Regions from separate parts of the Halopseudomonas sp. SMJS2 genome, predicted to be linked through region 1. Evidence: predicted binding sites of a transcription regulator. Region 1 holds the regulator's gene; each other region holds the start of a gene.
The links. The regulator LexA, encoded in region 1, represses DNA repair genes until DNA is damaged. The targets are predictions, from matches to a motif close to CTGTNTNNNNANACAG.
Positions count from the first base shown of each region.

Region 1 (9,981 bases):
CTGGATGTCTACGCCCGCCGCGCCGCGCGCAAGGGCTACGCCTTCAGCCAGCCGGAACAGGACTATCAAACCTTCGCCGACGCCTTCCCCTTCGAGGAAACGGCCGACCAGCAAGCCGCGATCGATGCGGTAACGAAAGACATGACCGGCCCGCAACCAATGGATCGCCTGGTATGTGGCGATGTCGGCTTCGGCAAGACCGAGGTCGCCATGCGCGCCGCTTTCCTCGCCGTGCATGGCGGCAAGCAGGTTGCAGTACTGGTGCCCACTACCCTGCTTGCCCAGCAGCATTACAACAGCTTCAAGGACCGCTTCGCGGACTGGCCGGTGAAAGTCGAGGTGATTTCCCGCTTCCGCTCCGCCAAGGAAGTCAAGGCAGCCACCCAGGAGCTGGCCGATGGCAAGATCGACATCATGATCGGCACCCACAAGTTGCTGCAGGGCGATGTCCAGTTCAAGGATCTGGGCCTGGTGATCATCGACGAGGAACACCGCTTCGGGGTACGCCAGAAGGAACGCCTCAAGGCCCTGCGCAGCGAGGTGGATATCCTCAACCTGACTGCCACGCCGATTCCACGGACCCTGAACATGGCCATGACCGGCATGCGCGACCTGTCGATCATCGCCACGCCACCGGCGCGGCGCCTGTCGGTCAAGACCTTCGTCATGCAGCAGCAACCGGCGGTGATCAAGGAAGCCATCCTGCGCGAACTCTTGCGCGGCGGCCAGGTGTACTTCCTGCACAACGAAGTGGAAACCATCGAGAAATGCGCGGCCGACCTGGCAGAGCTGGTGCCCGAAGCGCGAATCGGCATCAGCCACGGCCAGATGCCGGAACGTGCTCTGGAGCAGGTGATGCGCGACTTCTATCATCGCCGCTTCAACATCCTGGTGACCTCGACCATCATCGAGACCGGCATCGATGTGCCCAGCGCCAACACCATCATCATCGAGCGCGCCGACAAGTTCGGCCTCGCGCAGCTGCACCAGCTGCGCGGCCGGGTCGGCCGTAGCCACCACCAGGCCTACGCCTATCTGCTGACCCCGGCCGGCGCAAACTCACCGGTGACGCGGAAAAGCGCCTGGAAGCCATTGCCGCGGCACAGGACCTGGGCGCAGGCTTTACCCTGGCCACCCATGATCTCGAGATCCGCGGCGCCGGTGAGCTACTTGGCGAAGGCCAGAGCGGGCAGATCCAGGCGGTCGGTTTCACTCTGTACATGGACATGCTGGAACGGGCCATCAAGGCCATCCAGCAGGGCAAGGAGCCGGAGCTGGAAAACCCGCTGAGCGGCGGCCCGGATATCAACCTGCGCCTGCCGGCGCTGATTCCCGACGACTACCTGCCGGACGTGCATGCACGCCTGACCCTGTACAAGCGCATCGCCAATGCCGCCAATGATGACGACCTGAAGGACTTGCAGGTGGAAATGATCGACCGCTTCGGCTTGCTGCCCGAACAGGTGAAAACCCTGTTCCGGGTCACCGCGCTGAAACTGCGCTGTGCGCCGCTGGGTATCGCCAAGATCGATGTTGGCGCGGAGCATGGCCGCGTCGAGTTCGCTGCCGATACCAGTGTCGATCCGCTGACGCTGATCCGCCTGATTCAGGACAACCCGCAGCGTTACCGGCTGGATGGCGGCAGCGTATTCCGCTTCAGCGCGCCCATGGGCACCGCGGCGCTGCGCCTGAATACCGTCGAAGCCCTGGTGGAACGGCTGCAGCAAGTGCCCAGCACGCCCCCCAGCCCCGGCAAAGGCAAGCGTCGATGAAGAGGGCTGTGCCCAGCTGATTGGGTTGGGGGCAGCTCAAAAGATGCCCCCACCAAGAATCAGAGCAAGCCCGCCCCCTGCAACAGTTCGACCGCCTGCCGCCAGCGCGGCTGGGCCTTGTAATCGATACCGGGGGTGCTCCTGGCCAACATGCCCTGCGCCCGGGGCGACGGCTGCATGCCCATCTGCTGCGCATGCGCCAGCGCCTGCTCAGCCGCAGCGCGATCATTGCACACCAGCAGCATGTCGCAACCGGACGCCAGCGCCGCATCGACCCGCTCCGCCATGCCGCCCACCGCGTGAGCGCCGGCCATGGTCAGGTCATCACTGAAGATCACCCCACGAAAGCCCAGCTCAGCGCGCAGGATGTCCTGCAGCCAGCGGCGGGAAAAGCCCGCCGGCAGGCTGTCCACCGCCGGATAGACCACGTGCGCCGGCATGATCCCATCCAGCAACGGCGCTAGCGCCGCAAAGGGCTGCAGATCGGATTCGCGGATCGTCGCCTCGCTGCGCTCATCGACCGGCAGGTCGAAGTGTGAATCAGCCTCTGCCCAGCCATGCCCGGGGAAATGCTTGCCGGTCGCGGCCATGCCGGCCTGCCGCAGCCCCTGGATATAGGCCTGACCCAGGCGACTCACCTGCTGCGGATCACCGCCCAGGGAACGGTCGCCGATTACCTGGCTGCGCCCGTAATCAAGATCCAATACCGGCGCAAAGCTGATATCGATACCGCAGGCGAGCATCTCGGTCGCCATCAGCCAGGCCGCAGCCTCGGCCAGCTGCTCCTGCTCTGCGGCAGCGCACCCGGCGATTCGGCCAAGCGCCGGCAACCGCAACACATCCCGCCGCAGCCGCTGGACCCGCCCGCCTTCCTGGTCAATGGCGATCAGCATATCGGGGCGCACTGCACGAATGCTGCGTACCAGCTCGCGCACCTGGGCCGGGGATTCGGTATTGCGGGCAAACAGGATCATGCCGCCGACTTCGGGCTGTCTCAACAGCTGGCGGTCTTCCGGCGTCAGCCAGGTGCCGGCCAGATCCAGCATCAATGTGCCTTGTTTCAATGAAGTGCTCCTTGGAATGTAGGGCAAGCGCTATTCGATGATTACCGCACAGCCGGCCGGGGTCATCTCGAACAGCGCCAGGATATCCGGATTACGCAGGCGGATGCAGCCATGGGACAGCGGGACGCCCATCGGCTGATCGTCACCGGTACCGTGCAGATAGATGTAGCGGCGCTGGGAATCACGATCGGCGCCACGGTTGATACCCGGCTCCTCACCGCAGAGCCAGAGTATGCGAGTCAGGATCCAGTCCCGCTGCGGGTGCGTAGCGGCCAGCTCAGGCGACCAGACCTCGCCGGTCGGCCGCCGACCAATGAAGACCGCACCCAGCGGCTGGCCCTCACCGATGCGGGCCCGCACCCGGTGCCGGCCGCGCGGCGTGCAACCGCTGCCGTTCAATTCCCCCGCACCATTCTTTGCTGTTGATACCGGATACTGGCACAGCTGCCGACCGGCCCTGGAGCCGGTCAGCAACTGACGCTCGATGGATATATGGATCAGGTCCAGCTGCATGGTCACTCCGCTGCAACAAAGGCATACACGATAGCGGATCACACAGCGGGAAGTAAGTCCTAGGGCGCCACCGGTTCCGGGGCATCGCGCAGGCGACTGCTCGCCTCCCCCCGCAACTGCGGGCTGGCACGCATGCCGGCGGCCAGGAAAGGCACCATCTGTCGCAGCACCTCCTCGGTCCCGGCGCGCTCACCGTACTCTGCTTCGGCCATGGCCTTGAGCGCCTTCATACTCGACAGAGTGAATGCCGCACTGCCCAGCATGAAATGCACACGCCAGAACAGCACATCCGCCGGCAGCTCGGGCGAGCTGCGCAATACCAGCGCCATGTAGCGCTGGAACACCTTGCCGTAGACCTCACCCAGATATTTGCGCAAATGACCCTGGCTCTGACTGAAAGCCAAACCCAGCAACCGCATGAAGGTAGAAAGATCGTGCCCGCTGCGTGGCTTCACCGCCAGCACCAGCCGCACCAGCATGTCCAGCAACTCCTCAAGACTCTGCTCTGGATTACCGGCCTGCTCGTTGCGATCAAGCTCCTGCTCCAGACTGCTGACGAAGGGATTGAGGAAGCGGGTGAACACCGCCTGGATCAGGGATTTCTTCGAACCGAATGGTAGTTCACCGCCGCCAGGTTCACCCCGGCCTTGCTGGTGATCAGACGCAGCGAGGTTTCCGCAAACCCCTTTTCGGCAAACAACTGCTCGGCGGCATCAAGGATGCGCTCGACTGTTTCAGACTGTGCCACGGATAACTCCCAGATACATTTGTTTGAAACATACGTTTCAAACGATCTCCCTGTCAACTTGAACGTTTTACCACAGCCGTCTGCGCAAGCAAACTGGCCAAACGACTTGCCCTGCGGGCACAACTGTATATAATCCCAATAACTGTATAAAAAGACAGGTACTGGATAATGCTTAAACTGACGGCACGGCAACAACAGGTACTGGCCTTCCTGAAGGAATACATGAGTGCCAATGGCTATCCCCCCACCCGGGTGGAGATTGCCCGCGAGCTTGGCTTCCGCTCACCAAACGCGGCCGAAGAACACCTCAAGGCACTGGCCCGCAAAGGCGCCATTGAGATGATCCCCGGCGCTTCCCGCGGCATCCGCCTGCCGGCCGACAGTGAGGCCCAGAACCAGGAAGATGGATTACCGGTTATCGGCCAGGTGGCCGCCGGCGCCCCCATCCTGGCGGTAGAGAACATCGAGGACCATTGCCGCATCAGCCCCGAGTTCTTCAGCCCCCGTGCCGACTACCTGCTGCGCGTGCGCGGCATGAGCATGAAGGACATCGGCATTCTTGATGGAGACCTGCTCGCCGTACATCGCACCAGCGAAGTCAGGAATGGCCAGGTAGTCGTCGCCCGCCTCGATGACGAGGTGACCGTCAAGCGCTTCCACAAGCAGGGCCGCAAGGTGTCATTGATTGCTGAGAACCCTGATTTCGCGCCCATAGAAGTCGATCTGCGCGAACAGGAACTGATCATCGAAGGTCTGAGCGTCGGCGTGATACGCCACTGAAGGAGTACGCCATGCAGTATGCGCGAAACAAAGGTTCAGCCGCACAACCCGACCTGCTGCACCAGGTCATGATGTCGTCTCGCCTGCAGGCACAGAGCCTGAGCGGTACGGCCCTACCTGACAGCGAGCCGGAGAACATCGGCTTCAGTGAGATCAGTCTGAATGGTACGCCACGCCAGTGCCTGCAATGGTTGGCGCCGGTGTTGCGGGATCTGAGCCAGGCCAGTTGTCCGGGCTGGCTGACGTTGATCGACCCGCCGCTGCCGGTCAGCCAGAAGTGGCTGCGGGCCTCGGGGCTCGATCCCCAGCGCATACTCATCATCCGTCCCAAGCATGGCATGGATACACTGGAATTATGCTGCGAGATTCTGCGGCTAGGCTACAGCCACACAGTGGTGAGCTGGCTGCCACCATTGGCAAGCACCCATCTACGCCTAGAGGCAGCTGCCCGCTCAGGGTACTGCGCCAGCCTCAATGTGCGCCTGGGCAGCACCGGCATGGCTTGATGTGACCACCTCGGTCGGGCGTTTGCCCGACTGGGTCAATGCAATACGCGGTGTTCGTCGAATTCCAGATCGGGATCTTCTTCCATGATCTGACCAGCCATCTGCATGCCAGTACTGATCATCGCCTTGGCCACTTCCACGTAGTTGCCCTGCAGAAAGTCCCTTGCCTCTTCGGAGAACTCGATGGTCAACAGCGGCTTGCCCTCTTCGTCCGGGCGGCGCAAAGCGACAGTGCCGTCGGCAAGCTCTATGATCTCGAGAAAGGGTGAAGGCATTGTACGTCTCCTGTCAGTCAAGCCGCGCAGGGTATCACAGCCACCCTGAGCCGACCACCGCTCACCACTCCTGCATTCCCTCGCGATAACGCTCGATCTGCGCGGCCAGCGCAGCGAGCGCTGCCTGCGCCTCGTCGATACCCCATTCCGCCACCGGAGCAGCCGTGGTGGCAATCAGCTCGCCGGCGGCAGCAGTTCGGGATGGGGCGGCCTCGGCTGCGAACAGTTGCCCCCAGGCCCGCAACAGCCCCGCCAGCCAGCTGCCATCATCCATTGCCAGTTGCGTCAGCTCGCCCAGTTCCGGCCCGGGAAAGCGTTCGGACAGATCACCGCGCAACACCTGCTCGACATCGCGAGCGTCCAGCAACGGCCAGCGATAACGCTCGGCAATTTCATGAATCAGCGCCAACACCGCGCGGTAACCATGGAACAGGACGTGCTCACGGTGGTAACGCGCCTGGGTCATGGCGCCCAGATCAGTGGCACCTGCCGCCGCCTCCCAGGATGTCAGCGCCAGACGGGCAAATGAGAGTGCCTGGTTGGTGCGGGTGTAGATCTCATTCACCATACAGCCTCCGCTCAGCGCTTGGGCTTGCGCCCATCGTCCACGACCCAGCCCTTGCCATCGTGAAACGCGCGCCAGCCACTGGGCTTGCCCTCGATTTCACTTTGCACGTACTGCTCCTTGCTCTTGCGGCTATAGCGGATCACCGTGGGGTTGCCATCGGGATCAGCCACCGGCGCATCAAGCAGGAAGTGGTACTTCGGGTCGATCGCGTCGCGGTGCGGCAGCAGCTCCTTGACCAGCGGAGCGCGGGTTTCACGGTTCTTCGGGAACTGGCTGGCAGCCAGGAACAGACCCGAGGCACCGTCGCGCAACACATAGACGTCATCGACCTTGTCGCAGCGCAGCTCCGGCATCAGTACCGGGTCCATCTTCGGCGGCGCCGCCTCACCGCTTTTCAGCAGCTTGCGGGTGTTCTTGCAGGCGCTGTTGGTGCAACCGAAGTACTTGCCGAAACGGCCGGTCTTGAGCTGCATCTCGCTGCCGCACTTGTCGCACTCGATCACCGGACCATCATAGCCCTTGATCTTGAACTGCCCCTCTTCCACCTCGAAGCCGCTGCAGTCGGGGTTATTGCCGCACACATGCAGCTTGCGGCGCTCATCCACCAGGTAGCTGTCCATGGCGGTGGCACAGATCGGGCAGCGGCGCTTGGCGCGCAGTATGCGTGATTCGCCTTCCTCGTCATCGGCTGCCACTTCGTTACCGGGCACCAGATTGACGGTCGCCTTGCAGCGCTCCTTGGGTGGCAGAGCATAGCCCGAGCAGCCCAGGAAAACACCGGTAGAGGCGGTACGGATCATCATCGGCCGGCCGCATTCCACACAGGGGATATCGGTTGGCGTCGGCAGATTCGCCCGCATGCCCTGCTCCTCATCCGCCGCACTGGCGGCCTTGAGCTTGAGGCTGAAATCGGCGTAGAACTTGTCCAACACCTGCTTCCATATCACTTCACCCTGGGCCACATCATCGAGGGATTCCTCCATGCGGGCGGTGAAGCTGTAGTCCATCAGGTTCGGGAAGCTTTCATTGAGCCGCTCAATGACGATGTCACCCATCTTTTCGGCGTAGAAACGCCGGTTGTTCAGGGTGACGTAGCCGCGCTCCTGGATGGTGGAGATAATCGAGGCATAGGTCGACGGGCGGCCGATACCACGCTTCTCCAGCTCCTTGACCAGGCTGGCTTCAGAATAACGCGCCGGTGGCTTGGTGAAATGCTGCTTCGGATCGAGCTTGATCAGCTCAAGCTGGTTGTCCACCTGCATGTCAGGCAGCACTTCGTCTTCCCCACCTTTGCCCAGCGGCGGCAGGACCTTGGTGAAACCGTCGAACTGCAGGATACGACCGCGCGCGCGCAGCTCGAAATCACCCGCCTGCACCGTGATGGTGGTGGACAGGTACTTGGCCGGCGGCATCTGGCAGGCGACAAATTGGCGCCAGATCAGCTCATACAGCCGCTCGGCATCCCGCTCCATGCTCTTGAGCTCGGTGGACTTGAGCTTCACGTCCGAGGGGCGGATGGCTTCGTGCGCCTCCTGGGCGTTGGCCTTGCTGCCATAGACGTTCGGCGTTTCGGGCAGATACTGGGCGCCGAAGTTCTTCTCTATATAGCCGCGCGCCATGCTTACGGCGTCAGCCGACAGGAAGGTCGAGTCGGTCCGCATATAGGTGATGTAGCCCGCTTCATACAACCGCTGGGCCATCATCATGGTTTTCTTCACACTGAAGCCCAGGCGCGTGCTGGCAGCCTGTTGCAGCGTGGAAGTAATGAAGGGTGCGCCGGGCTTGGTGCTGGTCGGGCGAGCGTCACGCTTGACCACCTTGTAGTCGGCGCTCTGCAGCTGCTCCAGTGCCTGGTCGGTCTGCTGCTTGTTCAGCGGACGGAAGGCTTCGCCATTTTCCTTGACCACTTCGAAGCGAACGGATTCGCTTTTCGGGGTGTTCAGGTTGGCATGCACTTCCCAGAACTCTTCCGGGATGAAGGCGCGGATTTCCCGCTCGCGATCGACGATCAGCTTGACCGCGACCGACTGTACCCGGCCGGCGGACAGGCCGCGGGCGATCTTCTGCCACAGCAGCGGCGAGACCATATAACCCACCACCCGATCAAGGAAGCGCCGTGCCTGCTGGGCGTTGACCCGATTCATGTCCAGCTCGCCCGGCTCGGAGAAGGCTTCCTGGATGGCCTTTTTGGTGATCTCGTTGAACACTACCCGACGGTAGCGGCTTTCATCACCACCGATGGATTCGCGCAGGTGCCAGGCAATGGCTTCCCCTTCGCGGTCCAAATCCGTTGCGAGATAGATGGTGTCGGCTTCCTTGGCCAGGCGGCGCAGTTCGTCGATGACCTTTTCCTTGCCGGGCAGGATCTCGTAGTGCGCTTTCCAGTCATTTTCAGGGTCGACGCCCATCCGGTTGACCAGCTGCATCCGCGCCTTGGTTGCCTTGTCGACTTCCGGTGCGGAGGCGGCCTTGCGTCCACCCTTGGGTTTGCTTTCGGTCTTGCTGCTGCCGCTGGTGGGCAGGTCGCGGATGTGTCCGATACTCGACTTCACCACGAAGTCATTGCCAAGGTATTTGTTGATCGTCTTGGCCTTGGCCGGTGACTCCACAATGACCAGTGCTTTTCCCATGGGTAACAGTATTCCTCAATCAATCAAATCGGCCTGCGCGGGGGAGCGAGGCGTCAACGTTGCCTGCAAGGGGCGCAGGCGGTCTGGAGGGCCAGAGCCTACACGTCTTCGCTGACAAAGGTAAAGCGTGGATATGTTTTGCCTTCCACAACCACCTGTTCGGTGAACATGTCCAGCGGCCGCACCCACAGGTCGAATTTGCCATATAAGGTACGGTAGACCACTAACGGCTCTTCTGTTTCGGAATGTCGCGCGATGCCGATCACCTGGTAGTCCTTACCTTTATAGTGGCGGTAGCGGCCTGGCTTCAATGTCATGATTATTTCTCTTGTGCGGGGGGCTTCGACTCTGTGCAAGACAGCCTTTGCCGGCTGGGCCATGCAGACACGCCGCAAGTACATCCCTGTAGGCTCGCGGTTGCCATCCCTGGCAACCGACGGTCTGCCTGACCCAACCGGCAAAGACTGTCAGAACGTCCTGAAGTTACTACAGGGAAACCCTGCATTGGTATCAGACGGGAAGCTATTTATGCAGAAGGAGCTGTTGCTATGCAGATCCCATAGTGTTTTCGCCGGGATATGCGATGAGCTAGCCGGCGGAGCTTGGGTACTGCCCTTGGCGGACCGTCGGTTGCCAGGGCCGGAAAATGCTCCTGCATTTCCGGCACTCCCGCCTTCCCTGGCGGTCGGATAGCAACCGCGAGCCTACAGGGGTGAGGCAAACGTCTGCGAAGCACTGCTTCGCGTGCAGCCGAACGCCCGGCAATCTTTGATTGACGGGCAGGCCCCGCTTGCGGGTACTTGCGGCGTGTCCGCCAAGGGCAGTACCCAAGCGCAGTCCTTGCACCAGACACCTACAACTACAATGCCCGAGCCCGAGAGCCCGACATCTATTTGCTCAGATACCGCATCCCTTCCTCAAGCCCCTCCAGCGTCAGGGGATACATGTGATCCTCCATCAGGTCCTGGATAATGCGAGTCGAGGTGGTATAGCCCCAGGCATCCTTGGGATAAGGGTTGATCCAGATCATCTTGGGATATTTCTCGCGCAGGCGGGTAATCCAGACGTGGCCGGCCTCCTCGTTCCAGTGCTCCACGCTGCCACCGGGCTGGGTGATCTCGTAGG
Region 1 covers NZ_CP123445.1:1,928,539-1,938,519, forward strand. The annotation lists partial or broken gene mfd (transcription-repair coupling factor) at 1-1,772, shown strand, start outside; gene nagZ (beta-N-acetylhexosaminidase) at 1,832-2,818, opposite strand; gene QAO71_RS09000 (L,D-transpeptidase) at 2,867-3,349, opposite strand; partial or broken gene QAO71_RS09005 (TetR/AcrR family transcriptional regulator) at 3,409-4,097, opposite strand; gene lexA (transcriptional repressor LexA) at 4,266-4,877, shown strand; gene sulA (SOS-induced cell division inhibitor SulA) at 4,889-5,383, shown strand; gene QAO71_RS09020 (hypothetical protein) at 5,419-5,658, opposite strand; gene QAO71_RS09025 (DUF6586 family protein) at 5,720-6,226, opposite strand; gene topA (type I DNA topoisomerase) at 6,238-8,856, opposite strand; gene QAO71_RS09035 (DUF1653 domain-containing protein) at 8,955-9,173, opposite strand; gene QAO71_RS09040 (VWA domain-containing protein) at 9,746-9,981, opposite strand, start outside.

Region 2 (9,981 bases), 670 kb from region 1:
ATCCGATTCACCGTTTTCTCTATTGGAGCCGCTACCTGAGCCTGGTGCTGGGCGGTTCCGCTGCCACTCTCGAGCGTCTCGGTGACTGGTTGGCCAACAATGACAAGCTTGGATGGAAATATGACCTCGATGAAAACAAGAACCTTTGCTGAAACCAGCCTCGGCGAGCAACTGCCCGAGCTGTCGATTCCGGTCACCGTGACCCTGATCAACGGCGGCGCCATCGCCACCCGCGACTACTTCCCCGGTCACCATGACGTCGAAGCGGCCCGGGAGCTGGGCTCGCCGCACATCTTCATGAATATCCTCACCACCACCGCGCTGGTGCAGCGGTTCATCGAGGGCTGGGCCGGACCACTGGCCAGCTTCGGCGATATCCGCATCAAGCTGGGTGTGCCCAACTATCCCGGCGACACCATGACCTTCAGCGGCGAGGTGACTGAGCGGGACGAGGCCACGCGGTCGGTCGTAATCAGCCTCAAGGGCAAGAATTCCATGGGCAACCACGCGGCCGGTACGGTCAGCCTGGTTCTGCCCGCATAACGGAGACGCACAGATGAATGATGCATTGCTTTCCGGCAAGGCAGCGATTGCCGGCCTGGGTGCCACCGAGTTTTCCAAGAATTCCGGTCGTACCGAGTTGCGTCTGGCGATGGAAGCGACCCTGGCGGCGCTGGCCGATGCCGGTATCGATCCCAAGGATGTAGACGGTTTCAGCTCCTATTCCGTGGACAAGGTGCCGGAGTACGAGATCGCCCGATTGCTCGGCTGCGAGCAGGTCAAGTTCTTCTCTCAGGTACCGCATGGCGGTGGCGCCGCCTGCGGCCCGGTGATGCACGCGGCGATGGCGGTGGCCACTGGGGTGGCGAAAACCGTGGTGGTGTACCGGGCGATGAACGAGCGCTCCTGGTATCGCTTCGGTACCGGTAGCTATGGCTTCGGCGATACGCCTTTGTTCGACAACGTCAACTACGGTTGGTACATGCCCCACGGCTTCCATACCCCGGCCTCCTGGGTCGGCATGTTCGCCCGCCGCTATATGCACACCTACGGCGCCACCACCGAGGACTTCGGCCGTATCGCCGTGGCCGTGCGCGACTTTGCCGCGACCAACCCGGCGGCGTTCTTCTACGGCAAGCCGATCACCCTGGAAGACCACCAGAATTCGCGTTGGATCTGTGACCCGCTGCGCCTGCTGGATTGCTGCCAGGAGTCCGACGGCGCGGTGGCCATGGTCATCACCTCGGTCGAACGGGCGCGTGATCTCAAGCAGAAGCCGGTGATCATCAAGGGCGCCTCCCAGGGTATCGCCGACGGCCAGCAGAGCATGACGTCCTTCTACCGTGACGACATCACCGGCCTGCCGGAGATGGGTGTGGTGGCCAGGGAGATCTATCGTCAGTCGGGCCTGGGTCCGGATGCGATCCAGACTGCGGTGATCTATGACCACTTCACTCCCTTCGTACTGCCGCAGTTGGAGGAGTTCGGCTTTTGCGACCGCGGCGAGGCCAAGGAATTCATTCGTGCCGGGCACCATGCACGGGGCGGGCGCCTGCCGATCAACACCCACGGCGGGCAGCTGGGCGAGGCCTATATCCACGGCATGAACGGTATCGCCGAAGGCGTGCGGCAGGTGCGCGGTAGTTCGGTGAACCAGGTAGACAATGTGGAAAACGTACTGGTTACCGCTGGCACCGGCGTACCGACCAGTGGCCTGATTCTGGGCGTGGCCTGAGGAGCAGCTTATGTATGTCGATCTGACTGCGGAACAGAAGAAGCTGCGCCTGGAGGTGCGGGACTATTTCAACAACCTGATGAGCGATGAGCTGCGCTGTGAACTGCGCGGTTCGGAGGGCTCCGACTCGGCCAACCAACTGGTGCGGCAGATGGGCAGGGACGGCTGGCTGGCGGTCGGCTGGCCGAAGGAATACGGCGGCCAGGGCTACGGCCCGACCGAGCAGTTGATCTTCTTCGAGGAAGCCAACATCGCCGGCGCGCCGTTGCCGTTCGTGACCATCAGCACCGTTGGTCCGGCATTGATGCAGCATGGCTCGGCGGAACAGAAGGAGACCTTCCTGCCGGGGATTGCCGCTGGGGAAATCAACTTCGCCATCGGCTACTCCGAGCCGGGGGCCGGTTCCGACCTGGCCACGCTGAAAACCACGGCGCGGGTCGAGGAAAATGGCTTCGTGGTCAACGGCAACAAGCTGTGGACCTCCGGCGCCCATTCCGCCGACTACATCTGGCTGGCGGCACGTACCAATCCGGAGGAGGCCCGGCACAAGGGCATCTCCATCCTGATTGTCGATACCAAGGCCGAGGGTTTCTCCAATACCTTGATCCCGACCTGTAGCAACCCGACCGCAGCCACCTACTACGACAATGTGTTCGTGCCGAGCAATCGTCTGGTCGGTGAGTTGAACAAGGGCTGGCAGCTGGTTACCGCCCAGCTCAACCATGAGCGTCTGGGCCTGGGTTCCTGGTCGGATCGGGTAGTGGGTATCTTCCGCAAGGTCTATCTGTGGGCCAGAGCGGAGGATGAGCAGGGCCGCCGTGCGACCGATCAGCCCTGGGTACGCAGCCTGCTGGCCGAGTGCTATGCGCGGATCGACGCCATGCGTCTGATCAACTTCCGCATCGCCGCGGATCTGGATCAGGGGCGCATGGACGTGGCACTGGCCTCGACCACCAAGGTGTATGGGTCAGAGACGGTGGTGGATATCCTGCGCAAGCTCAGTGAAGTGGTCGGTGCCAATGGTCTCGTGCGCGAGGGCAGTGCTGCGGCCTTCCTGCTCGGTGAGCTGGAGTACGACGTACGCGCCTGCGTGACCCTGACCTTCGGCGGTGGTACCAACGAGATCCAGCGCGAGCTTATTGCCCAGTTCGGGTTGGGCATGCCGCGTTCGCGTTGAGCTGGTCAAGGCCGTGATAGAACCGGTGGTGATCCACCGGTTTTTTTATACCTGATAAATAGTGCGAACAGCCGCTGGGGTGCTCCATTGCGACCACGAGCTTGCAGGCTGTCGTCCGAGCAGACGATGTGGCCGGCGCCCCCAGGTCTTAAAAAGGAAACTGGATAAATTTTCCTGGAGCGGAGTCATGTCTGAACAACCTGCAATTGCGGTGGTAACCGGAGCCAGTCGCGGCGTGGGGCGAGGAATCGCCGTGGCATTGGGCTTTGCCGGCATGACCGTGTATGTGACCGGCCGTACCCTCAGTGGCCAGGGGCAGGAAGAGGTCAACGGCCAACTGCTGGGTGGTAGCCTGGAAGAGACCGTGCAGTTGATCAATCGCGCCGGAGGCCGCGGCATCGCGGTGGCCTGCGACCATGCGGACGACGCCCAGGTCGCCAGCCTGTTCGGGCGGGTACAGCGGGAGCAGGGGCGGCTCGATCTGCTGGTCAACAATGCCACCTTCCTGCATTCCCAACTGGTCGCGCCTGGACCCTTCTGGACCAAGCCGCTGGACATGGTGGAGATGCTCAATGTGGGGCTGCGCTCGGCCTATGTGGCCAGTTACCACGCCGTCCCGCTGCTACTTGCGGCATCCCGCGGGCTGATTGTCTTTATTTCGTCCTACGGCGCCAACTGCTATATGCACGGCCCCGCCTATGGTGCGCAGAAGGCCGGTTGCGACAAGCTCGCTGCCGACATGGCGGTGGACCTGGAGGGCACCGGTGTTGCGGCCCTGTCCCTGTGGCTGGGTTTGCAGCACACCGAGCGCAGCGCCCTGGTCGGCGCCGCCAGTGGCGTGGATTACTCGGCCTTCCTGGCTCAGGCTGAAACCCCTGAATTCAATGGGCGGGTCATCCACGCCTTGCTGAATGATCCCGAACTGGAACAACTCAGTGGCCAGACCCTGATCAGTGCCGAGCAGGCGCTGCGCTACGGGATTATCGATAGCGAGGGTCGCCAGCCAGCATCGCTGCGCCACCAGCTGGGCGCGCCGGTACCGACGCACCCGGCCCGGGTAGGATGAAGGAGACATCACGATGCAAGTGACAAGTCGGATGACGCTGGAGCAGCGTCTCTACCAGCTCGAAGCCCTGGAGCAGATCCGCCAGCTGAAATATCGATACCTGAATGCCTGTGACCTGAAGCAGACAGAGGTGATCCGCGACTGTTTCGCGCCGGGGCCGATTCGAATCGATTACGGGGATCTGGGCGTGTTCCATGACCGCGACGACTTCCTCGCACTGTACACCCGGCTGGCCTGTCGGCCGGAGGTTGTCGATCTGCATCATGGCAGCAATCCAGAGCTGGTCCTCGAATCGGCGACCGAGGCGCGCGGTCGCTGGGCGCTGTTCTATTTCAACTTGAACCCGCAAACGGGCATCACCCGCCAGCTGGGTGGGTTCTATGAAGACCGTTACCGCTTGACCGAGGCCGGCTGGCGCATCGTCGACACCTGCTCATGTATTCATTCTGTGGTAAATGGGCTCAGCCTTGACGGAGAGTCTACCCATGGATGAGACCGGCTGCGCTCTATAGCCAGCGGCGTCTGGGGTTCAGGTTGAGTGAATGGCGGGCACAAAAAAGGCTGACTTAAATAAAAGTCAGCCTTTTTTACGCCGAGCAGGGCGCTGGTATCAGCGCTCCAGATGCTCCAGCTTGTCCGCCACACCATCCCACTCTTCCGCGTCGGGCAGGGCGTCCTTCTTCTCGGTGATATTCGGCCACACGTCGGCCAGTTCGGCGTTCAGCTCGATGAAGGCCTGCTGATTCTCCGGCACCTCATCTTCGGCAAAAATCGCGTTGGCCGGGCACTCTGGCTCGCACAGGGCGCAATCGATGCACTCATCGGGATGAATGACCAGGAAGTTCGGACCTTCGTAGAAACAGTCGACAGGACATACCTCAACGCAATCGGTGTACTTGCATTTGATGCAGTTGTCGGTCACAACAAAGGTCATGGTAGGTCTCCCAAAAGGCGTGCCAAAAGATGGCGCGTATTCTAGCAGCAAATTTCCCGGTGGGGCACTTCGCTGGATGTTTTTTACCCGCTTGCGTCATTTGGCTGCAGCTTTAATGATAATGGCTATCATTTGTCGCTATTTCAGCCCAACTCCGTCTTCCACTGATACAGCAGCTCGAGTGCCTGGCGCGGACTCAATTCGTCCGGTTTGAGGCGCTGGAGAGCCTCCACCAGCGGATGCGGCGCCGCGGCGAACAGATCATTCTGAAGCGGCATGCTGTCCCGTACCGATCCGCTCGCCGTCTGGTGCAGGCTCTGCTGTTCCAGGTCCGCCAGATGCTGCCGCGCCCGGTCGATCACCGGGCGCGGTACGCCGGCCAGTTGAGCTACCTGCAAGCCGTAGCTCTGGCTCGCCGGGCCCGCAGAACGGTATGCAAGAACACGATGCGCTCGTTGTGTTCAGTGGCGTTCAGATGCACGTTGGCGACCCCCGGATCGCTATCGGCCAGCGCGGTCAGTTCGAAGTAATGGGTGGCGAACAGGGTGAATGCCCGCACCTGAGCGAGGTATTCGGCGGCGGACCAGGCCAGCGACAGGCCATCGAAGGTGCTGGTGCCGCGGCCCACCTCGTCCATCAGCACCAGGCTGCAGTCAGTGGCGTTATGCAGGATATTGGCCGTTTCGCTCATCTCGACCATGAAGGTCGAGCGGCCACCGGCCAGATCATCGCTGGAGCCGATGCGGGTGAAGATGCGATCGACTGGCGACAGCTCAACTTTCGCCGCCGGTACAAAGGCGCCGATATGAGCCAGCAGTACGATCAATGCCGTCTGGCGCATATAGGTGGATTTACCACCCATGTTGGGGCCGGTGATGACCAGCATGCGGGTATCGGCGGTGAGTTGCAGGTCATTGGCCACGAAGGGGCCGTCGAGCACCTTTTCCACCACCGGGTGGCGGCCCTGTTCGATGCACAGCTGGCTGCTGCCGGGCACGAAGGTCGGTCGGCAGTAATCCAGGCTGGCGGCGCGCTCCGCCAGGCAGGTCAGCACATCCAGCTCGGCCAGGCTGGCGGCGCTGTCCTGCAGGTGGGCCAGATCATCATTCAGGCGATCAAGCAGTTCATCGTACAGCTGCTTTTCCCGGGCCAGGGCACGGCTGCGGGCCGACAGGGCCTTGTCTTCGAACTCCTTGAGTTCGGGGGTGATGAAACGCTCGGCGCCCTTGAGCGTCTGCCGGCGGATATAGTCGGCCGGGGCCTCGGCCGACTGGCCGCGGGACAGCTCGATGAAATAGCCATGCACGCGGTTGTAGCCGACCTTGAGGGTGGACAGGCCGGTGCGCTCGCGCTCGCGGGTTTCCAGGTCGATCAGGTACTGACCGGCGTTCTCGCTGATGTTCTGCAGTTCATCCAGTTCGCTGTCATAACCGGTCTTGATCACGCCACCATCGCGGATTACCGCCGGCGGGTTGTCGATGATCGCCCGCTGCAGCAGCTCGGCAAGTTCCGGATAGGTAGATACGATCCTCGCCAGCTGCCCTATGTGCGGGGTGGCTACCGGCTCCAGCGTGGCCTGTAGCTCCGGCAGGGTGGCCAGTGCATCGCGCAGACGCGCCAAGTCCCGCGGACGGGCCGAGCGCAGGGCGACGCGGGCGAGAATGCGCTCGATATCACCAATGCCCTTGAGCACCGGGTGAATGGTCTCGTAATGGTAGCCATCGATCAGCCCGGCAATACTGTCCTGGCGCGCCTGCAGCACTGCCATGTCGCGCAGCGGGCGGTTCAGCCAGCGGGCCAGCAGACGGCTGCCCATGGCGGTGGCGCTGTGGTCCAGCACATCGAGCAGGGTGTTGTCGCGGCTGCCGCCCAGGTTGCAATCAATCTCCAGATTGCGGCGGCTGGCGCTGTCGATCACGACGCTGTCCTCGAAGCGCTCCTGGGTAATGCTGCGCAGGTGCGGCAGGGCGGTGCGCTGGGTTTCCTTGGCGTAGCAAAGCAGTGCACCGGCAGCGCCGAGGCCCAGGGTCAGGTCGGCGCAACCGAAACCGACCAGATCCTTGGTGGCGAACTGCTGGGTCAGGGTCTTGAAGGCGCTGTCCTGGTCGAATTCCCAGGGCGCGCGGCGGCGCACCGAGCGGCGCCGCTCGATCGGCGTATTGGCTTCCCAGTCGTCGGGAATCAGCAGTTCCGCCGGCGCCAGGCGCTCCAGTTCGCCGAGCAGCGTTTCCCAGCCGCCCAGTTCCATGGCGGTGAAGCGGCCACTGTTGATATCCAGGGTGGCCAGGCCGAAACGTCGCTCGTTGCCCACCAGCGCGGCTAGCAGATTGTCGCGGCGCTCATCCAGCAATGCTTCGTCGCTTACGGTACCGGGAGTGAGGATGCGCACCACCTGCCGCTCGACCGGCCCCTTGCTGGTAGCCGGGTCGCCGATCTGCTCACAGATGACCACCGACTCACCGAGCTTGACCAGCTTGGCCAGATAGCCTTCGGCGGCGTGAAAGGGAATGCCGGCCATAGGGATCGGCTGGCCGGCGGAATTACCCCTGGCGGTGAGGGTGATATCCAGCAGCCGCGCGGCTTTTTTCGCGTCATCGTGGAACAACTCGTAGAAATCACCCATCCGATAGAACAGCAACTGATCGGGATGCTGCTGCTTTATGCCAAAGTACTGCTGCATCATCGGCGTGTGGGTAACGGATTTCTCGGCGCGGCTCATGAAGGTCCCTGATCGATAGTTCTGCAAGAAAAGGGCATAGTCTAACAAACGGTGCCGTCTTTTAAGCGTAAGAATGAGGAGCATGCGATGTCGCAATATGATCCCCTGATCGATTCCGCCGCCGCCCGACTGGGCAATGCATTGCGTCAGCAGGGCCTGCGTGTGACCGCGGCCGAATCCTGTACCGGCGGCGGAATTGCCGAGGCGATAACCCGGGTCAGCGGCAGTTCCGGCTGGTTCGATACCGGCTTCGTCACCTATGCCAATCACAGCAAGGTGCGCTGGCTCGATGTGAGTGAAGAGGACCTGCTGCAGTTCGGCGCAGTCAGCGAGCCGGTAGTGCGGGCCATGGCGGAGGGAGCGCTGGAGGCCGCCGGGGCGGATCTGGCGGTGGCGGTGAGCGGGATTGCCGGGCCCGAGGGCGGCACGCCGGACAAGCCCGTGGGTACCGTCTGGTTTGGCTGGGCTGTCCGTGATCGAGGTGTGCTCAGTCAATGTCGGCGCATCCAGGGCAGCCGCCGGGACGTGCGCGCCCAGGCGGTGTTGCATGGCCTGGAGGGATTGATTATGGAGCTGGAGAAGTTGGCGAGGGCGCGATAGCGTTGCTCGGCACCCATTCGCGGGCAAGCCGCTCCCATTAAGGTGTCTGTAGATGTCGTTGCAGGGGCGAAGCAGAAGGCGTTGCCAATCGCCGCACAGTCTCGATGAAAGGGGGTAGGCGATTCCGGACAACTGTGGAATAATCACTGACCATACATACAGTGTTTTGATTTTCCATTTTTCCGGGGCGCTCGCGTACCCCCATACCAGAGGATGCACAATGGACGACAACAAGAAGAAGGCGCTTTCAGCGGCTTTGAGTCAGATTGAACGTCAATTTGGCAAGGGTGCGGTCATGCGCATGGGCGACCACGAGCGTCAGGCGATCCCGTCGATCTCCACCGGCTCGCTGGGCCTGGATATCGCCCTGGGCCTGGGCGGTCTGCCCAAGGGCCGGATCGTCGAGATCTACGGTCCGGAATCATCCGGTAAAACCACGCTGACCTTGTCGGTTATTGCCCAGGCGCAGAAAAGCGGCGCCACCTGCGCCTTCGTCGATGCCGAGCACGCGCTCGATCCGGAGTACGCCGGCAAGCTGGGCGTGAATGTGGATGACCTCCTGGTGTCCCAGCCGGATACCGGTGAGCAGGCACTGGAAATCACCGATATGCTGGTGCGCTCCAACGCCGTGGACGTGATCATCGTCGACTCCGTGGCGGCACTGGTGCCCAAGGCCGAAATCGAAGGCGACATGGGTGACCACCACGTCGGCGTGCAGGCTCGTCTGATGTCCCAGGCGCTGCGCAAGATTACCGGTAACATCAAGAACGCCAACTGTCTGGTGATCTTCATCAACCAGATTCGCATGAAGATCGGCGTCATGTTCGGCAACCCGGAAACCACCACCGGCGGTAACGCGCTGAAGTTCTACTCCTCGGTGCGTCTGGATATTCGCCGCACCGGTGCGGTGAAGGAAGGCGACGAGGTGATCGGCAGCGAAACCCGAGTCAAGGTAGTGAAGAACAAGGTGGCACCGCCGTTCCGTCAGGCTGAGTTCCAGATTCTGTATGGCACCGGTATCTATCATAATGCCGAGATCATCGACCTGGGCGTGCAGATCGGTCAGATCGAGAAGTCCGGCGCCTGGTACAGCTACAAGAGCAACAAGATCGGGCAGGGCAAGGCCAATGCGGCCAAGTTCCTGGCTGACAACCCGCAGATCGCCGATGAGATCGAAAAGGCCATCCGTGATGAGTTGCTTCCCAAGGCCAGCAGCAAGACGGCTGCGGTCGAAGAGAATGCCGATCTTGACGGCTGATATCGGCAACTGACGCGTGTTAGGTAAACAGAGCCTGGATACCCCGGCGGCTATCCGCCGCTCGGCGATGGATCTGCTGGCCCGGCGCGAACACAGCTACGCCGAGCTAGTGCGCAAGCTGCGCCAGCGGGGCGCAGCAACCGAGATGGCGGAAATGGAGCTGGATCGGTTGCAGGAGCAGGGGCTGCTCAGCGATGAGCGCTTCTGCGAGGCTTACGTCTATTCCCGCAGCCAGCGCGGTTATGGCCCGGTCCGGCTGCGCGAAGAGCTACGCCAGCGCGGCGTGGCCGAGCGGCTGATCGACGAAGTACTGCGTGATGGTGCCTGGGATTGGGCCGCTCTGGCCCAGATGGCCTTCGCCAAACGCTTCCCTGAAGGTCCGGCCAGTGACCTCAAGGAGCGAGCGAGGCAGCAACGCTTCATGCAATATCGCGGCTTCGGTGGCTACTTCTCGAACTGACTCCATGTGGGGCTACTTTGCTCCCGACATGC
Region 2 covers NZ_CP123445.1:2,597,783-2,607,763, reverse strand. The annotation lists gene QAO71_RS12350 (acyl-CoA dehydrogenase family protein) at 1-152, shown strand, start outside; gene QAO71_RS12345 (MaoC family dehydratase) at 121-543, shown strand; gene QAO71_RS12340 (lipid-transfer protein) at 557-1,735, shown strand; gene QAO71_RS12335 (acyl-CoA dehydrogenase family protein) at 1,746-2,912, shown strand; gene QAO71_RS12330 (SDR family NAD(P)-dependent oxidoreductase) at 3,100-3,978, shown strand; gene QAO71_RS12325 (nuclear transport factor 2 family protein) at 3,992-4,471, shown strand; gene fdxA (ferredoxin FdxA) at 4,589-4,912, opposite strand; partial or broken gene mutS (DNA mismatch repair protein MutS) at 5,056-7,631, opposite strand; gene QAO71_RS12310 (nicotinamide-nucleotide amidohydrolase family protein) at 7,719-8,231, shown strand; gene recA (recombinase RecA) at 8,452-9,489, shown strand; gene QAO71_RS12300 (regulatory protein RecX) at 9,557-9,949, shown strand.
Region 2: a site for LexA is predicted at 8,378-8,393, ahead of recA (recombinase RecA). Genes of this name have one in related genera too.

Region 3 (9,981 bases), 1.1 Mb from region 1:
CGAAGAGGCCGGTAACGATCAGCTGATTCTCTGCGAACGCGGTTCCAGCTTCGGTTACAACAACCTGGTAGTGGACATGCTCGGCTTCGGCATCATGAAGCAGTTCGAGTACCCGGTATTCTTCGATGTGACCCACGCGCTGCAGATGCCCGGAGGGCGCAGCGACTCGGCGGGCGGACGGCGCGCCCAGGTCACTGATCTGGCCAAGGCCGGCATGAGCCAGGGCCTGGCCGGTCTGTTTCTCGAAGCGCACCCGGACCCGGACAATGCCAAGTGCGACGGCCCCTGCGCCCTGCGGCTGGACAAGCTGGAACCCTTTCTCACCCAGCTCAAGGCGCTGGATGATCTGGTAAAGGGCTTCCCGCAACTTGAAACTGCCTGAGCGGCAGGCAAACCCCTTTAACTTCTTAAAGCATGTTTCAGATGGAGAAAGCAGCAATCATGGCGAAGATCATTGAAATCAAGGGTCGTGAAGTACTGGACTCGCGCGGTAACCCGACCGTTGAAGCGGATGTGATTCTGGAAGGCGGCATCCTCGGCAGTGCCTGTGCCCCCTCCGGTGCCTCCACCGGTTCCCGTGAAGCGCTGGAACTGCGCGATGGCGACAAGAGCCGCTACCTGGGCAAGGGCGTATTGAAAGCCGTTGCCAATATCAATGGTCCCATCCGTGAACTGCTGGTCGGCCGTGATGCGCTGGATCAGACCGGTCTGGATCGCGCCATGATTGAGCTGGATGGTACCGAGAACAAAGCCAAGCTGGGCGCCAACGCCGTTCTCGCGGTCTCCCTGGCCGCTGCCAAGGCCGCTGCCAAGGCCAAGGGCGTGCCACTGTATGCGCACATTGCCGATCTGAACGGCACACCCGGCCAGTACAGCATGCCGGTGCCGATGATGAATATCATCAACGGTGGTGAGCACGCCGACAATAACGTCGATATCCAGGAGTTCATGGTCCAGCCGGTAGGCGCCAAGACATTCGCTGATGCGCTGCGCATGGGCACCGAGATCTTCCATCATCTCAAGGCGGTACTGCAGGCGCGCGGTCTGAGCACCTCGGTAGGTGACGAGGGTGGTTTCGCACCGAACCTGGCCTCCAACGAAGATGCTCTGGGTGCCATTGCCGAAGCGGTTGCCAATGCCGGTTACAAGCTGGGTGAAGACGTAACCCTGGCCTTGGATTGTGCTGCCAGCGAGTTCTACAAGGATGGAAAGTATGACCTGGCCGGTGAAGGCAAGGCATTCGATGCTGCCGGTTTTGCTGACTACCTCGCGGGCCTGAGCCAACGTTATCCGATCATCTCCATCGAAGACGGCATGGACGAATCCGACTGGGCTGGCTGGAAAGTGCTGACCGACAAGATCGGGGCCAAGGTGCAACTGGTCGGTGACGATCTGTTCGTGACCAATACCAAGATCCTCAAGCGCGGTATTGACGAGAAAATCGGCAATTCCATCCTGATCAAGTTCAACCAGATCGGCTCGCTGACAGAAACCCTGGAAGCCATCCAGATGGCCAAGGCGGCTGGCTTCACCGCGGTGATTTCGCATCGCAGCGGTGAAACCGAAGATCACACCATCGCCGACCTGGCGGTGGGTACCGCTGCTGGTCAGATCAAGACCGGCTCGCTGTGCCGCTCCGACCGGGTGTCCAAGTACAACCAGCTGCTGCGTATCGAAGAGCAACTGGCTGGTCAGGCGCCTTACAAGGGCCGTGCCGAGTTTCGTGGCTGATAATCGGCTTCCGGGGAGACTGCCCGTTTGAAATGGCTCTGGGTGATATCACTGGCCTTGCTCGCCGCCCTACAGTATCGACTGTGGGTGGGCGAGGGTAGTCTGGCGCATGTCACCCAGCTCAAGCAGGACATCGCCAGTCAGCAGAGCGAGAATGAGAAGCTGCTGGAGCGCAATCGCGTGCTCACCGCAGAGGTCATCGAGCTTAAGCAGGGGCTGGAAACCATCGAAGAGCGTGCCCGGCATGAGCTGGGCATGGTCAAGGAAGGCGAAACCCTGTTCCAGCTGAGCGGTAATGACTGACCACCCGCTGTCTTTCTGGGTGGCCATTCCTGCTGCCGGCGTCGGCTCGCGCATGCGCGCCGATCGTCCCAAGCAATATCTGCCCTTGAATGGGCGCTGTCTGATCGAACATACCCTCGACTGTTTTCTCGACCAGCCCGGCTTGTCCGGCCTGGTGGTTTGCCTGTCGCCAGATGATGAATGGTGGCCGGAACTGGCCTGCGCGTGTGATCCGCGCATTACCCGGGCCGATGGTGGCCGTGAACGGGCCGACTCGGTGCTCAACGGACTGCAGGCGCTCACGGCGCTGGGCGCCGGGGAGCAGGACTGGGTGCTGGTGCATGACGCCGCCCGGCCCAATCTGGCTCAGTCCGATCTGCAGACGCTGCTGGCTACGCTGCAGCATGATCCCATCGGCGGGCTGCTGGCGGTGCCGGTGCGCGATACCCTGAAACTGGCCGGGCCGGATGGCCGGGTCAGTTCTACTCCGGATCGTTCACTGTTCTGGCAGGCCTATACCCCACAAATGTTCCGCCTCGGTGCGCTGCGCACAGCGTTAAGCGACGCGCTGGCGGCCGGCGTGGCGATCACCGATGAAGCCTCGGCCATGGAATGGGCCGGCCAGGCGCCGCGGCTGGTGGAAGGGCGAGCGGATAATATCAAGGTGACCCGGCCGGAAGATCTGGAGTTTCTCCGGCGGCGTTGAGTTGATGACCACCCCAGGCATCCATTCATCCACTGCAGATTGACCGCGGTTGGGGTACTCAATATGCTGTATTCCTATACAGTGTAACGGTGTCCTCATGGTTGGCTATTCCTCTCCTATTCGGTTTGTGCAGGTTGACTCTGCTGCCTTGTTTTTGGAGCAGGGCCGATGAGTGCGGTGGTGTCGCTCGATGCCCTGTTGCGCCAGCAGCGGGTATGGAAAGGGCGGGGCGAGGCCACGCCAGCTGCGGCTCAGCCCACCGGTCACCCGCAGTTGGATGCGCTGCTGCCCGGCGGTGGTTGGCCGGAGGCGGCGCTCAGTGAAATTCTGCTGGCGGCGCCTGGCGCGGGAGAGCTGCAGTTGTTGTGGCCGACTTTGGCGCGGCTGACCCGGGCGGGGGAACGGATCGTGCTGGTGGCACCGCCTCATGTTCCCTATCCCCACGCCTGGCTCCAGGCCGGCGTCGATCTGCGCTGGATGACCTTGATCGGTGCGCCCGAGCGGGAGTCGCTGTGGGCGGCGGAGCAATGTCTGCGCTCGGGCAGCTGCGCGGCGGTGTTGTGCTGGCCGCAGCGCATCGATGATCGTGGATTGCGCCGCTTGCAACTGGCGGCGGCGACCGGTCAGACCCTGGGGTTTGCCTGCCGTTCTCTGCGCGAGGCGGTCAATCCGTCGCCAGCCGCCCTGCGTCTGGCAGTGGATTGCCAGCCACGACAAGTGCGGGTGCTCAAATGCCGGGGCGCGCTGGTGCCGGGTCAGTCGGTTGCGCTCTGACCATGCGCTGGGCCTGTATTCTGCTCACTCAACTGGCGCTGGATGGCGTATCGCGCAGCCGTGACGATCAGGCCCAGCCGCTGGTGCTGGTGGCCGGTCCGGCGCAGCGCCGAATCATCCGGGCAGTCAATCCCGCAGCCCGTCAGCTGGGGCTCAAGCCCGGTCAGACGTTGATTGCCGCGCAGGCGCTGACCAGTGGTTTTGCCGTGGCCGAGTATGATCAACAGCAGATCGATCACTGGCAACATTTCCTGGCCGCCTGGGCTTATCGTTTCAGCTCCCATGTCAGCCTGGATTATCCGCGGGCTCTGCTGTTGGAAATCGAGTCCAGTCTGGGGCTGTTCGGCCCCTGGCCACGTTTTGAAGAACGTTTGCGCACCGAACTGACTGAGCTGGGCTTTCAGCACCGCATCGTATTGGCGCCCAACCCGGCGGCGGCGCGGATGTTGGCCAATGTGCATGACGGCCTGGCGGTGGACGATGTTGCCCTGCAGAGGGAAGTCGAACGCCTGCCCATCAGTCGCTGTGGCTTGCCGGCCGACATCGTGTCAGCCCTGGCCCGCATGGGGCTGCGGCGGGTGAAACAGCTGCTGGTATTGCCCCGGGATACGCTGGGGCGGCGTTTCCCCAAGGATGTGCTGTGGCATCTGGATACGCTGCTGGGTCATCAGCCGCTGGCGCTCGGCAACTTCCAGCCGGCTGATGAATTTGCTGCCCGGATCGAATTCAACTTCGAGGTCAACAACCATCAGGCGTTGCTGTTTCCGCTGCGCCGGTTGATTGCCGATCTGCATGCCTTCCTTGCTGGCCGGGACTGCGGCGTGCAGCAATTCATGCTGACGCTGGAGCACCGCAGTCTGGCTGCCACCGCGGTGCCGGTGGGCCTGCTGACGCCGGAGCGCGATACCCAGTTATTGTTCGATGTGGCGCGCGGCCGCCTGGAACAGCTACAGCTGCCCGCCCCGGTGCTGGCGCTGCGCCTGTCGGCACCGAACCTGCCGGATTTCGTACCGCAGTCACAAACACTCTTTGTCGAACGGCCGCAACAATCCCAGCCCTGGGAGCAGCTGCGTGAACGATTGCGTGCCCGCCTGGGAGACCAGGCCGTGTATGGGCTGGCCGCCGTGGCTGATCACCGTCCGGAGCACAGTTGGCGTACCGATGTGACGGGCGGCAGAGCAGGGCAGCACGATGGCCGGCCGCGGCCGGGCTGGTTGCTGACCGAGCCGCAGCCGCTCAATGATCTGGTACCCGAGATTATCGCGGGCCCCGAGCGCATCGAGTCGGGCTGGTGGGATGCCGGCGATCTGCGGCGGGATTACTATCTGGTCCGCACCCGGGACGGGCGTCGGGCTTGGGTCTGGCGTGCGGTCGACGGCTCGGGGCCGTTCATGTTGCAAGGCTGGTTCGCATGAGCGCGGCTTATGCCGAGTTGCATTGCCTGAGCAACTTCAGCTTTCAGCGGGGCGCCTCCAGTGCCGATGAACTGTTTGCCCGGGCGCGTCAGCACGGCTACCAAGCCCTGGCGATCACTGACGAATGCACCCTGGCCGGCATCGTGCGGGCCTGGCAGGCGGCCAAGGAACACCAGTTGCCGTTGATCGTTGGCAGTGAAATGCAGATAGAGAACGGGCCGAAGCTGGTGTTGCTGGTGGAGAACCTGCAAGGCTATCAACGACTGTGCCAGTTGATCACCCTGGCCCGGCGGCGCGCGGAGAAGGGATGCTATCGGCTGCTGCGTGAGGATATCGACGCCGATATGTCCGGCTTGCTGGCGTTATGGTTGCCGACAGAGAAGGAGGACGTGAGTACCGGCGCCTGGCTGAAAGAGCGATTTCCCGCCACCCTGTGGTTGGCTATCGAGCTGCATCGAGGGCCCGATGATGATCAGCGCCTGGCCCGGCTGCAAGCATTGGCCGCCAAACTGGATATCCCGGCAGTGGCCGCCGGGGATGTGCATATGCACGCTCGTGGGCGTCGGGCATTGCAGGACACCATCACGTCCATTCGGCATCATTGCCGGGTGGACGAGGCCGGCCACCGCCTGTTTGCCAATGGTGAACGGCATCTGCGCAGTCGCGCGGGGCTGGTCGATGCCTATCCGGCGGCGTTGCTGGCCGAGACGCTACGTATCGCCGAACGCTGCCAGTTCGATTTTGATGATCTGAAATACCATTACCCCCGCGAACTGGTGCCGGCAGGGCATACCCCGGCGTCCTGGTTGCGACAGCTGACCGAGGAGGGCATCGCCTGGCGCTGGCCCCAAGGTATTTCTGCCAAGCTGCACGGGCAGATCGAGACAGAACTGACGCTGATTTGCGACCTGGAATATGAAAGCTATTTTCTGACCGTGCATGACATCGTCAGCTTCGCCCGCAGCCAGCATATTCTCTGTCAGGGACGTGGCTCGGCGGCCAACTCGGCAGTGTGCTTTGCCCTGGGCATCACCGAGATCGACCCGGTGCACAGCAACCTGCTGTTCGAACGCTTTTTGTCCCGCGAGCGCAATGAACCGCCGGACATCGACGTGGACTTCGAACACGAGCGGCGTGAAGAAGTGATCCAGTATGTGTTCCGCCGCTATGGCCGCCGCCGGGCCGCACTGACCGCCGTGGTCAGCAGCTACCACGCCGCTGGCGCCGTGCGCGATGTAGGCAAGGCGCTGGGGCTGCCGGCCGAGCAGGTCGACACCTTGGCCCGTTGTTGTGGGCGCTGGAGCGATCATATCCCCACACCGGAGCGGCTGCGCGAGGCCGGTTTCGATCCGGACAGTCCGATAGTGCACCGGGTGCTGACCCTGAGTGGACAACTGATCGGTTTTCCCCGGCATCTGTCCCAACATCCCGGCGGCTTCGTCATCTCCGAGCAACCGCTGGATACCCTGGTACCGGTGGAAAACGCCGCCATGGATGGGCGCACCATCATCCAGTGGGACAAGGATGACCTGGACGCCGTCGGCCTGCTCAAGGTGGATATCCTGGCGCTGGGCATGCTTACCGCGCTGCGCCGCTGCTTCGATCTGGTCCGTCATTACCGGGGGCGCGAACTGACCCTGGCGACCATTCCGGCGGATGACGAGCTGACCTATGACATGATCAGCCGGGCCGACACCATCGGTGTATTCCAGATCGAATCCCGGGCGCAGATGAGCATGTTGCCGAGACTCAAGCCGCGCACATTCTATGATCTGGTGATCGAGGTGGCGATCGTGCGACCGGGGCCGATCCAAGGCGATATGGTGCATCCGTATCTGCAACGGCGTAATGATAAGGCGCTGGTGACCTATCCTTCCCCCGCGCTGGAAAAGGTACTCAAACGCACTCTCGGCGTGCCCCTGTTCCAGGAGCAGGTCATGGAGATAGCCATAGTCGCCGCCGGTTACAGCGCCGGAGAAGCGGACGAGCTGCGCCGCTCCATGGCCGCCTGGAAGCGCCGTGGCGGGCTGGAACCGCACCGGGAAAAGCTCACCCAGGGCATGCTGGAGCGCGGTTATGACATCGAGTTCGCCGAGCGTATCTTCGAGCAGATCAAGGGCTTTGGCGAGTACGGCTTTCCTGAATCCCACTCGGCCAGTTTCGCCTTGCTGACCTACGCCAGCAGCTGGCTCAAATGCCATGAACCGGCGGCCTTTACCTGTGCGCTGATCAACAGCTGGCCGATGGGTTTCTACAGTCCCGATCAGTTGCTGCAGGATGCCCGGCGTCACGGTATCGAGACCTTTCCGGTGGATGTGCGTTACAGCGCCTGGGATTGCTCGCTGGAGCCTGGCCGGGATGGCGAACTGGGTATTCGTCTGGGGTTGCGTATGGTGCGCGGCTTCCATGTCGAGGATGCGGGGCGTATCGAGCAGGCCCGCCAGCAGCAACCCTTTACCGATGTCACCGACCTGAGCCGGCGAGCGGGGTTGCAGGCCGGGCCCGGGATCTGCTGGCGGACGCCGGAGCGTTGCGGGGATTGGCAGGTAATCGGCACCGGGCGCGCTGGGCTGTGGCTGGCATCGAACCCCAGCTGCCGCTGTTTGCCGGGCAGCCGGCAATCAGGGAAGCCGCAGTAACCTTACCCCTGCCATCGGAAGCCGAAGAGATGCAGGCCGACTATGCACTGGTCGGCACCACCATGGGACGCCATCCCATGGCTATCTTGCGACCAAAATTACGCCAGCTGCGCTGCCGGGATTCGAACGAATTGCGTAGCCTGGAGCACGGCCGCCCGGTGACGGTCGCCGGGTTGGTGACCGGTCGCCAGCGCCCCGGCACTGCCAGCGGGGTGACCTTCGTCACCCTGGAAGACGAGCATGGCATGGTCAATGTCGTGGTCTGGCGTGCGCTGGCCGAGCGCCAACGCAAGGAGCTGGTGCATTCCAGCATGTTGCAGGTCTATGGCCGGTTGGAAACCAAGGAGGGAGTGCGTCATCTGATCGCCTCCCGGCTGGTTGACCTGACAGACATGCTCAACGGTCTGGCGACCCGTAGCCGGGATTTTCACTGATGCGTCAGTTGCTGGCGTACTGCAGGTTGCCGGACGTATCACGCACCCGGAAGCGTCCGGATTCTCCGTCTCGCTCGATATGTGCCACGGCCATCTGCGCGTCGTGAGTGAAAACCAGTCGGCCGTTCGTGGCAACCATGTCATTGAGCAGCGCTTCTTTTTCCCCGATCAGGATCTCGGGAAAACGGTCATATCCCATGGTGATTGGCAGGTGCACCCAGGGCGCGCCGGGGATCAGATCGCCGGGAAACACCACCGGGCCGTCGGGCATATCGAATTCGGGCAGCATCAGCCCCGGGGTATGTCCGTCGCTGAAGCGGAACCGCCAGTCCGGCCCCAGCGTGGCGGAGCCATCACCGTCCTGGATCAGCTCCAGCCGGCCGCTGGCTTCGAGCAGCCCGAGCAGCTCGGGAATGAAGGACGCACGATCCCGCGGGTGCGGTCGGCGGGCTCGCGCCCAATGGCGCTGGCCGGTAATGAAGGTGGCCTTGGGAAACAACAATTGGGGTGGTTGATCGGCCTGCCAGGGACTCAGCAGGCCACCGGCGTGATCGAAATGCAGATGTGTCAACACCACCACATCAATGTCCGCATGACTCAATCCGATCTCGGCCAGATTGTCGAGCAGCACATGATGATCCTCGACCACGCCGTAGCGCTCTTTCATCTGCGGCGAGAAAAAGGCACCGATACCCGTCTCGATAAGAATATTGCGATCGTTTTCCTGCACCAGCAGGGCACGACAGCTCAGGGCGATGCGGTTGTGCTCATCGGTCTCGACCCAGCGTGACCAGAGGGCCTTGGGGGCGTTACCGAACATGGCCCCGCCATCCAGGCGCTGGCTGTTGCCTTCAAGGGTGGTGAAAGTACGCATAGCTATTCTCCAGCCGCCGCCGGCCCGGGCCGGCGGCGGTAATCAATTACCGCGTGAAAGTATTCTCGATCGACGCATGGAATGGCTGCCAGCTGAATCGGCGGAGTGGCAGTTCGGTAGTGTTACTCATCTGGGCTGCTCCTGTTCCGCTTCCGGCTGATCGAGGTCACTCGGGCTGCGGAACTTCAACAGGTGGGTACGCTCGATCAGGATATACAGCGCGGCGCCGGCGGCCAGCCCCCAGCCTGCGCCATACACCGCCAGTACCACGCCCATGGTGCCGGCAATGCCGCGCTCGGTATTATTGTTGAGCTGCTCGAAACCGACCATCAGGCAGATATAGCCGGTGAGAATCAGTGTCAGCGACAGGGCGATCGGCAGGACCGGCTGGAAGAAGCTCACCAGCGGCAGCAGAAACAGCGCCAGAAAGCCGGTAATCCAGAAGGTGCCGGCACCGCTGTAGATCGACTCCATGGCATGGCGCCCATATTTGTAGCGTTCCGCCATGGTGGCAGCAACGGCCGTCCACAAGGGGCCGGCCAAACCGGGAGAGGGCGCGAAAAAGGCATGCATCGCATTGCGGACGGCGGTCACCAGATGCACCCGGTCAATGTTGTTCTCGATCACTTCGTCGGTGCGCAGCTCGTCAGCGCGCTGCATCAGAGACTGGCCAACAATGATGTCGCCAAAGGCGATGATGTAGGCAATGACCGCCGTGGGTATGGCCAGCATGAACACTTTCGCATCCGGGAAGCCAAGGGTGAATGGCAGGTAGTTCCACATCTCGGCGAAGGCCGGTGCGGTGATGCCGAAGCGGACATCCGGCATCTCATATTCGCCGGTGGTGATACCTACGAAGATGGCCACAAGCATGCCGGGTACCATGCCGTAGTTGACCACTTTGCGCGCAAATGGAACCCGCTCGGTCAACCCCTTGAAGGACACTGAGAACATCAAGTAAAGACAGACCAGACTGCCGATTACCAGAGAAAAGGGTGTGGCAGCCAGCCGTCCACCGGTCTCGATTTCACCAATGAGTGCGGCAATACCGGCGCCAATGATGATGCCGCCCTTCATCGAGTTCGGAATCAGCCGGACCAGTACACTACCGAGGCGTGTGATACCG
Region 3 covers NZ_CP123445.1:836,851-846,831, forward strand. The annotation lists gene kdsA (3-deoxy-8-phosphooctulonate synthase) at 1-382, shown strand, start outside; gene eno (phosphopyruvate hydratase) at 442-1,731, shown strand; gene ftsB (cell division protein FtsB) at 1,759-2,034, shown strand; gene ispD (2-C-methyl-D-erythritol 4-phosphate cytidylyltransferase) at 2,027-2,719, shown strand; gene imuA (translesion DNA synthesis-associated protein ImuA) at 2,888-3,493, shown strand; gene QAO71_RS04130 (DNA polymerase Y family protein) at 3,496-4,908, shown strand; partial or broken gene QAO71_RS04135 (error-prone DNA polymerase) at 4,905-7,981, shown strand; gene QAO71_RS04140 (MBL fold metallo-hydrolase) at 7,986-8,855, opposite strand; gene QAO71_RS04145 (solute carrier family 23 protein) at 8,982-9,981, opposite strand, start outside.
Region 3: a site for LexA is predicted at 2,786-2,801, ahead of imuA (translesion DNA synthesis-associated protein ImuA). Genes of this name have one in related genera too.